3 regions of the Paenibacillus sp. LRG-1 genome follow, and region 3 is predicted to be linked to each of the others. Evidence: riboswitches for the same ligand, from Rfam matches in the RefSeq annotation. Region 3 holds a riboswitch; each other region holds the start of a gene.
What was found. Region 3 has a riboswitch for cobalamin ahead of metE (5-methyltetrahydropteroyltriglutamate--homocysteine S-methyltransferase). Riboswitches for the same ligand answer to the same signal wherever they lie in the genome.
Positions count from the first base shown of each region.

Region 1: linked by a shared signal. The riboswitch ahead of ACUUJN_RS07110 (ABC transporter substrate-binding protein) and the one ahead of metE (5-methyltetrahydropteroyltriglutamate--homocysteine S-methyltransferase) in region 3 are both predicted to bind cobalamin.
Region 2: linked by a shared signal. The riboswitch ahead of ACUUJN_RS25925 (ABC transporter substrate-binding protein) and the one ahead of metE (5-methyltetrahydropteroyltriglutamate--homocysteine S-methyltransferase) in region 3 are both predicted to bind cobalamin.

Region 1 covers NZ_CM170126.1:1,614,472-1,617,751, forward strand. The annotation lists gene ACUUJN_RS07105 (histidine phosphatase family protein) at 21-779, shown strand; cobalamin riboswitch at 901-1,094, shown strand; gene ACUUJN_RS07110 (ABC transporter substrate-binding protein) at 1,302-2,309, shown strand; gene ACUUJN_RS07115 (FecCD family ABC transporter permease) at 2,306-3,280, shown strand, end outside.
Region 2 covers NZ_CM170126.1:5,847,549-5,850,828, forward strand. The annotation lists gene ACUUJN_RS25925 (ABC transporter substrate-binding protein) at 1-1,447, opposite strand, end outside; cobalamin riboswitch at 1,665-1,868, opposite strand; gene ACUUJN_RS25930 (hypothetical protein) at 2,541-3,280, shown strand, end outside.
Region 3 covers NZ_CM170126.1:5,635,553-5,638,832, forward strand. The annotation lists gene ACUUJN_RS24975 (anaerobic ribonucleoside triphosphate reductase) at 1-128, shown strand, start outside; gene nrdG (anaerobic ribonucleoside-triphosphate reductase activating protein) at 125-622, shown strand; cobalamin riboswitch at 799-994, shown strand; gene metE (5-methyltetrahydropteroyltriglutamate--homocysteine S-methyltransferase) at 1,155-3,280, shown strand, end outside.

The DNA.
Region 1 (3,280 bases), 2.0 Mb from region 3:
ATGATCGAGCAGGAAGTGACATGATCTTGAAACAAGATATAGCAGCAAAAAGGACAGTAGAATACGCACAAAGTCCGAACTCACAGGAGGATAAGGTGCCGTATGATGCTAAAGAAGATCTGCATTGGGACATGGAACTTGTGTTAGTTCGTCACGGCACAACCTTATGGAACAAGGAACGTCGATATCTAGGACACTCCGACTTAGGTTTGCTACCGGGAGCAGAGCAGGAATTAAAGCCTTTGCAAGAAAAATTGCAAGGGCAGTCCTTTGCTCGAATCTATTGCAGCGATTTAATGCGATGTCGCCAGACCTTGCAGATCATTGTGCCGGAATCAGAATTGACGTCTGGAGGTTCCCTATCTACTATGTCTCCTATGATGGAACCACGTCTGCGAGAGCTTCATTTTGGTGAGTGGGATGGAAAAACGTATGACATGCTCAAGGATGTGTCGTTGTATCGCGCTTGGATTGATGAGCCGCAACGGATAACCCCTCCTGGAGGAGAGTCTTGGGCAGATTTTGTGAATCGTCTACGGAAATTTCTTGACTCTCTGTATGAATGGCGTGTTGCTATGGAAGTTCAACCCATGGATTTGACTGCTGCGCCACCCTCTGTTTTGGTCGTTACGCATGGTGGCGTAATTCGTCAGTTAGCTTGCATGCTGATACCGGGCCATGATTTTTGGAGTTTGAATCCGAAGCCGGGAGAAGCATTTAGGATTCAATTGAGGCTGGCAGGACGGCACAATTACATAGCAGAAATGCTTCCTCATTAGGTTAGACACCTGCGGATAAAGAGGCTGTTTGGGTTGTAAGCCGCCTCTTTTTAACCTATAATCATCAAGTAAAAGAACGGCTTGACTACCACTTATCAAATATCCAGCAGACGAGGTCGGCGCAGCGTGATGAAACTATGGTTTCCCTTGCCTGCGCTGTTAAAAGGGAAGTCGGTGTGAGTCCGGCGCGGTCCCGCCACTGTAAATGGAAACATGCCCGTTAGTCCTGCTTTATGTGCTACTAAGCATATGAAAGAATTTCAGGACATGCATTTTACCATAAGTCAGGATACCTGCCCGTCCGCCTGTCACCATAGTCCTTCGAGGAAAGGATGACGTGTTCGCAGTGACTGTCCATGCGGAAAGAAGCTGCCGCCTGCGCACGATCTGCGCTAACGTGGCCCCTGTGTCCTGATATGAGGATGCGGGGTTTTTTTGATAGGAAAAGAAGGCTGGATTTAGAAGATATCTGATGATGTTCAAGTAACGCTCTTAACGATTTTTTATGAAGGGGTGCAAATCATGGCAGGAAAAAAAATAAAGGTTTGGACAACAGGTCTATTGGTTCTGATTTTGGCAGTTGTGCTGAGTGCATGTGGAGCTAATGGGAAAAATGCTGAAAATAAAGAGAACCAGAATTCTTCACAGCAGCCGGGACAGACCGTAACCGCACAAGAGCCTCCGGGCAAAACAGTTTACCCACTCACGGTTAAGGATACAACAGGACAGGAATTTACATTCAAAAAAGCGCCGGATAAAATCGTTTCCGTCTCCCCGGCAGAAACCGAGGCGCTGTTCGCCATCGGGCTGGATAAGGAAATTGTTGGCGTCTCCGACTACTCTGATTACCCGGAAGCAGCTACGAAAAAGCCTAAAGTGGGCGGTATTATGAAACCGAACGAAGAGGCGATCATTGCTGCTAACCCGGAAGTCGTTTTTGCAGGGATATCACTTAGTGAACAGGCTACGACCAAGCTGCGCGACATGGGAATTATGATTTTTAAAACGGAACCGAAGACAGTTGAAGATGTCATGGCTAACATCGAATTGTATGGGAAAATCACCGATCATCAGAAAGAAGCGAGAGCGGTGACTGACAAGATGAGAGCAGATGTAGCTGAAGTGAAAGAAGGAATTAAAAATATCGGTAAAGGTCAGAAGCTGCGGGTATACGTCGAGTTTTCACCAGGCTGGACAGTTGGTAAAGGCGAGTTTATGGACGAGCTGATTACGTTGGCGGGCGGCGAAAATGTAGGCGCCACGCAGAAGGGGTGGTACCAAATTAGTGAGGAAAATATTATTGCTGCGAACCCTGACGTGATTTTGTACAGCAAAAGTGTCAAGGACGACAAAACTGGTCAAACGCTCGGCGAAATCATTAAAGCTCGCAGTGGATGGGATCAAATATCGGCTGTTCGCCACAACCGGGTATTTGCCGTGGATGATAATTTGATTAGTCGTCCGGGTCCACGCGTAACGGAAGGTCTCAAGGAAGTGGCCAAGGGCGTGTATCCTGAAATTTTCAAATGAACCGTAAACTGATCGGCTTTGGAGGAACAGGTCTTGTCCTGCTGTTACTGACGCTACTGCTCTGTCTTGGCATCGGCTCGGCCAAGCTTCCGGTCAGCCAGATCACGGGCATTCTGGTTAACCACCTTCCATGGTTAGGCGATACGTTTACACCGGATTGGAATACATCCTCAGAGCAAATTATTTTGAAGGTCAGATTGCCACGAGTGTTACTGGGAATGTTGGTAGGAGCAGCGCTGGCGCTGGCGGGAGCCGGATTTCAGGGTGTGCTGCGTAATCCTTTGGCTGATCCGTATACACTGGGGGTATCCTCGGGGGCTTCGGTAGGAGCGGCAGTACTGATTTATTGGGGCCTTCAATTTTCATTTGTTGGCATATGGACGCTGCCGCTAGTGGCATTTACGACCGGAATGCTGACGCTGTGGATGGTGCTGACGTTGGCACGGGAAGGTGGAAAAATTCCGACACAAAGTCTCATTTTGTCGGGTGTGGTGATGCAATCCTTTCTGGGGGCGGTTGTTTCCTTTCTGACAGCCATGTCGAAGGAGACGGTCAATGAAATATTGTACTGGACGATGGGAAGTCTTAGCCTGCGCGGTTGGTCATATACAGGAATCCTTTTACCTTATGTGGTCATAGGACTGGTATTTCTATGGAACCGGGCACGTGTGCTGAATATTTTGGCTTTGGGTGAACGTCAGGCGGCTCACATGGGAGTTCATGTAGATGCGACGAAGCTATCTGTTCTGATCATTTCCACGCTGCTGACAGCAGCCGCTGTCTCGGTATGTGGAGTGATTGGCTTTGTGGGACTCGTTGTACCGCATATCATTCGTCTGGTGACAGGGCCTGATTACCGGATGATTGTTCCATTATCTGCGCTCGGTGGAGCTATTTTTATGGCTTGGGCAGATACGGCGGCTCGCACGTTGTTAGCCCCCACGGAAATTCCTCTGGGCGTGATGACGGCC
Region 2 (3,280 bases), 210 kb from region 3:
TGATATCCAGCGCTTGTAGTGTCACAGCATTACGCTGCGCTGTATCCTTCGCCAGCTTCAAGCTGTTAAGAATACTCTCTAGCGGTTTGGAACTATACTGGCTTACATTGGCTTCGCTTTTCGAAGAATAAAACATGTCCATAAAATATTGCGGCTCTCCTGTATGAGCAGTAAGCATACTGTACATAGCAAAATCCCAATCGTTTTTGGTCAACGCCTCGTCGATATTTTCCACCTTGCGAATCTTGACCTGGATTCCCTCTTTCAACAATTGGCTTTGGATGACCTCAGCCATAACGGAGAGCTCCGGACGCTGAGGGAAAGTCAGCAGTGTAACCTCGAACGGCTTGCCTTGCTTAGTCCATGTCCCTTGGGCGTCTTTCTGCCAGCCATCCTTCGTCAACAGCTGCTCTGCCGTTCCGTTCAGCGCTTTACGCTCAACTTTACCGAAGGGAAGAATGCTCGGGAACGGACTGCTTGCTTCCGTACCGAAGCCCCTCATGACGGCGCTCACAATCGATGTGCGTGGAATCAGGCTGTCCACCACCTTACGGTTCGCCGCATCCTTGAATACTGGCGATTCCATATTGTACACGATCATATGGGTGCGCAAGGAGGGAGCCGACAGCACTTGTAGCTTGTCGTTCTTTTTCAGTACCTCTGCGTTATCAACTGGAATATCCGTCGCCACGTCCACCTCGCCGGATTGCAGCGCCATCAGGCGCGAATTCCCATCCGTAATGAACTTCATCGTCGCTTCAGCCAGTCGTGCCTTCTCGCCCCAATATCCGTCATAACGCTCTACGACCAAGGATTGGTCCTTGTTGAATGCTTTGATTTTAAAGGCGCCTGTCATCGCTGGGTAACTCTGCTCATCTTTCATCGATGCCACATCCAGTACAATCGTCGATGGATCAGCTAGATTGGACACCAGCGCCGCGTTCGGCTGGTTTGTCGTGATTTTCAAAGCCAGCGGGCCGCTTACATCAATGGACTTCACATTCAGTAAATCCTTCGCCAGATGGCTTTTCTCGATAGAGCGCAGCAAAGACGCTTTTACACCTGCTGCATCCATACTCTTTCCATCATGAAAAGTGACTTTATCCTGCAAGCTGAACGTCCAAACTGTAGGACTATCCTGCTTCCACTCCTTTGCCAGCCAAGCCACAGGCTCCAGCTTTTCATTCAAACGTACCAGTGTCTCACCTGCACCGGATCGCATCACATCCCAGCTATTATCTCCGTGCGGGTCAACGCCTGACGGTTTCCATGTATACGCCATTACCAGCTTTTTATCTGTCGCTGTTTGTTGTGCTGACGCGTTTTCACCCTTGCCGGAGCTATCCGACGTCTTATTGCTGGCACATCCCGAAAGAGCCATAACTGCCAGCAACAGCATCACCCCTGTACATATCAACCATGAACGCCTGCTACGATTGCTAATCATTCAATGAATCCCCCTCTATCTTGTAAAATCATATAAACCTAACGCAAAACGCGAAAAAAGCATTCCGGACCACTTGATCAGCAGTCAGAAATGCTTTCATTATAAAATGTCAAAACTCACCTCGAAGCCAACTCCAAAAACATAGAAGGGATCGGATCGGTTTCAGACATTCCGTATGCAGCACGCCTAACCACCTCCCCAGCATCCCGTGGGTCTGACAGTGATGTCAAAACAGGCAGGTCTCCTGACTCCAGGCGCATCTTTCAGGCCTTCCCGGTTCTTCACAGTTCCAGTGGCTGTTCTGAAAGCTCCAGCAGTATCCTGCTGATGCCTGTATACAGTGGCGGGTCCGTGTCGGAATCTACCGAACTTCCCTTTTAAGTGAACACGCTCAACAACCATCTACATGGTCTCAACAAAACCTCGTACATAGAGTCGTCCGGCTCACACCTGTTTTCTTCCTTTATTTCTTTCCATTACGATCTTATTTTGTTGTCACAGGCTTGTCAATAAATGCTGCACAATATTTTAAATTTGAACGATGTGGCGAGAATGAAGGTGATGTCTATTCATTGCGTGCACGAAATGAACGTGCTAAAATTAGGTATATAGATAATCATCGTGTCCGTATACTAAAAAGAGTCTTCGCCGCGCCAACGGCAAAGACTCTAGGACTTGAAAGGCTGTGGATCACCACCACGGCGCGCTGCATAACTAAATGTTAATGCAAACGAAACCCACCGTTAGGGGCCAACCTAATTACGCGGTGGGTTTTCGCTTGTTCCGAAATTTTCGACGTAGCCAGCGATAAAGTTTACGAATACTAAACACCAGGCTTAGTAACGTAACCATCCAACGCAACACATCGTAGCACGACACAAGGTTGACCATCGGCTTCACCCCCTTTCGGGAAGCTGCACCGTGGTCCGAAAACATCCACCACTATTCAAAATCCATAAGGTAAATTATACCACGACCTCGCCCACTACTCTAGCAAATTCCTCTAGTAAATAAATCAACTTAAGAGTTAACTTTAGCGCCACTGCACAGTCGGATATAACTAAATTTCTCATCTTAGAAAGGATGTATCCTTTTGAAAACAAGCAGCTATCGCTTCTTTATAGTTTCCTTGCTCGCTCCAGCTCTGTTATCATCCTGCTCTCCATCCTCTACTCCATCAGCAGAATCAGTCCCATCCAAACAAGTCCAATCAGGGGAAAAGACAGCTCTAGCCGGACAGGGCCAATATCTATCCATGACCTATACAGAATATGTGAATGGGAAAAATACAGATAAAGGTATGGTTATGCGGGTCATGACGTATGACTTAAGCAGTAAAAAAATGACCAAACTGGCCGATGTTCCTTATACCTCTCAATACCCACTTTCCCTGGTGTCCTTACCTGATCACAAAATTTATTACTCTGCCGATGTGGATGATAAGGGAGACCAACTATTTTCGTACGACTTAAATTCAAAAAAAACTGAACAATTATCCGATAATTTATTTGCCATTAATCGTATAGTGCCAACTACTCCAGAAGGTCCACTTATACTAGCTGCAGTCAAAAAAGGAGAGCGTACACTTAAAACAATTTTCTACAATAAATCGACTCATACAATGCAGTTCTTGCATGATGAAAATCAGGATATGAATACTTGGTCTGTATCTTACAACTCCAGTAAAAACGCAACGTACATTTCCCAATTTTCCGAAAATGGCCGAGATAAACAAAGAGACATCGCAACCAAGAAACAGTCCACTATGCTCCCCCCGGACTACAAGGTTACAGAGATCAACAACGCCACTAAACAAGAGCGGTCTGTCATTAC
Region 3 (3,280 bases):
GCACAGATGAGGAGCATACACACTTTCAGCGCTTACGTCGGGTAACCGGATATCTGACAGGAGATTATACCGTTCGCTTTAATGCTGCAAAACAGGCAGAAGTTCGAGACCGGGTGAAACATAAGTGAATTTGTGTGGCTACATTCCGGAATCTCTGAACGAAGGATACGGCCTGCGCACTGTCGTGTTTATTAGCGGTTGCCGTCATGCCTGTCCCGGATGCTTTAATCCAGCGTCGTGGAGCTTCCGTGCAGGTGAGCCATTTACACCCCAACGACAACAGGAAGTCATTCGTGACATCATGGATAATCCGTTGTTGGACGGACTGACTCTCTGCGGGGGAGATCCGTTTTTCTCAGCAGCAGAATGCTCGCAATTTGTGCGTGACTTCCGCGAGGCCTGTCCCGACCGAACCGTGTGGGCTTATACTGGCTTTGTCTATGAAGATTTACTCACAGATCAGGAGCGACAGGAGCTAGCGCTTTTGTGCGATGTGATTGTGGATGGTCGTTTTGTAGAACAGCAAAAGGACCTGACCCTTCCCTTCCGGGGCAGTCGCAACCAGCGTCTGGTAGATGTAAAAGCCAGTATTCAGGCAGGCTATACCGTTTCATTGGCTTAACGCGAAGTTTACCCGGCAAGATGCTATATATCTAAGACAAGTCCCCATCATGGGTAAGGCTTGTCTTTTTTTCATATAGCTAACTGTTTCCATTGGAGTTTCTATTGCGCATCCTGTAAGTTTCACTTATGATGGTGAACAAGTATACGAGTGCATAATTATTCGTCATACCTTAACCGCATAGCTTGGAGATAGGTGTCTGTTCTATTCAGATCAGGCTTAAAAGGGAAGCCGGTGCAAATCCGGCACGGTCCCGCCACTGTAAACGGGGAACTTTCAGCTGTTCATATATCCACTGGTCCACAGACCGGGAAGGAATGCTGAGAGTCATGATCCGTAAGTCAGGAGACCTGCCTATTTTAACAACATCGCAAGTACCTACGGAAGATAGGGAGGTGTTAAGAGCAGTCGCCGTATTTTTGATTTTTTAATCACGGAGGCATTCTTTCCCCTACTTATTTTTAACTCTGGGGGAAGAATGCCTTTTTTGGTACGTAAAAATAAAACAGCTACCCACTAGGAGGAAAAGTACATGTCCATTATTGAATGGCCTGAATTGTCCGGCTTGATTAGCAGTAATCTGGGATATCCGCGTATCGGCGAAAACCGGGAATGGAAGAAAGCACTGGAACGCTTCTGGAACGGCAGCATTAACGAAAGCGAACTGCAGACGGAGATGAAAAGATTACGGTTGGAGCATCTGAGCAAGCAGCGTGACAAGGGGATTGATCGCATTCCTGTCGGAGACTTCTCCTATTACGATCACATGCTGGATACATCTGTAATGTTCGGTCTGGTACCCGAACGGTTCAACCATCGTCCCGCAGGTCCGGTTCCTCTGTCCGTGTATTTTGGGATCGCTCGTGGACAGAAGGGAGCAACCGCCAGTGAAATGACCAAATGGATGAATACCAATTATCACTACATCGTTCCTGAATTGGCAAACGCAGTCCCGGTGTTCACTGAAAATAAACCCTTACAGGCTTATCGTGAAGCAAAACGAGAACTAGGCATTGATGGGAAACCGGTCCTCATCGGCCCCTATTCATTCGTTACCTTATCCAAAGGCTATGATCGTAAGGATTTGGCCACCATCGTACGAAGCTTCCTGCCACTGTACACCCGTATCCTGTCTGAACTAGCGGCAGAAGGCGTTCAGTGGGTCCAAATCGATGAACCTGTCCTAACCACCTCATTCCCGGCAGAGGATTTGGACATTATTCAGGAAGTCTATGAAGCTTTGACTCAAGCTGCGCCCTCCTTGAATATAATGCTGCAAACCTACTTTGGCAGCCTGGACCATTATGAGCGTCTGTCCGCACTTCCGGTACAGGGATTGGGTCTTGATTTTGTGTATGATGATGGCGAAAATCTTCAGCATATATTGCAGCATGGCTTCCCTAAAGGAAAAACGCTGGGCGCTGGGGTTATTGACGGGCGCAATATATGGCGAAGCGACCTGAACGCTGTGGCTGCCCTGCTGGGTCAGTTAGCAGAACAAACCACTGCCGCACAGCTTATCGTACAGCCATCATGCAGTCTGCTGCATGTGCCAGTCAGTCTGGAGGCAGAGCACAAGCTGGACAAGGAGCTGGTGCAAGCGCTGGCCTTTGCCGATGAAAAGCTGGAGGAAATCGCCGTCCTGACGGCTGCACTTGGCAAACACGATCCTTCCGCACTCGCCAAGCTTGAGCAAAGTGCGGATGCGGTAGCCCGTTTCAACAGTTCAGCGGCACGCGTACAGACAGCTGCCGATCTGGCCGACCTGTTGGCAAAAGAGCCTCTGTCACGCAGCGTTCCTTTCGCCGAGCGTCGTGAGATTCAGCAAAATAAGCTGAAGTTGCCTCCACTGCCTACGACGACCATTGGTAGCTTCCCGCAAACCGCCGAGATCCGCAAGGCCCGCCTGCACTATCGCAAAGGAGAATGGTCAGCCGAGCAATACCGGGCGTTCATCCAACAGCAAATTAAGGAATGGATTGATATTCAAGAGGACATTGGCATTGACGTGCTTGTTCATGGGGAATTTGAGCGGACCGATATGGTTGAATTTTTTGGCGAAAAGCTGAACGGCTTTGCTTTTACGCAAAACGGATGGGTGCAGTCCTACGGCTCCCGCTGTGTCAAACCGCCGATTATATACGGAGACGTTTCCTTTGATCAGCCCATGACCGTGGAAGAAACGGCATTCGCCCAATCGTTAACTTCCAAGCCTGTTAAGGGAATGCTTACAGGCCCTGTGACCATTTTGAACTGGTCTTTTGAACGTAACGATATTCCTCGTAGTCAAGTTGCTTTACAGTTGGCTCTGGCATTACGGGCAGAGGTAGAGGCACTGGAACAAGCGGGCATCGGCATGATTCAGGTCGATGAGCCTGCAATTCGTGAAGGGCTTCCACTGAAAAAAGAACAACAGCAAGCCTATCTGGACTGGGCGGTTCAAGCCTTCCTTGTGACCACGGCCACCGTTGAACCTGTGACCCAAATCCATACGCACATGTGCTATTCCGAATTTCAGCATATGATTCAGTCCATCTCCGATATGGATGCCGACGTTATATCTATTGAAACTTCGCGAAGTCACGGAGAACTGATTGTCAGCTTTGAAGATCAGGTATACGACAAGGGCATCGGTCTGGGCGTGTACGATATCCACAG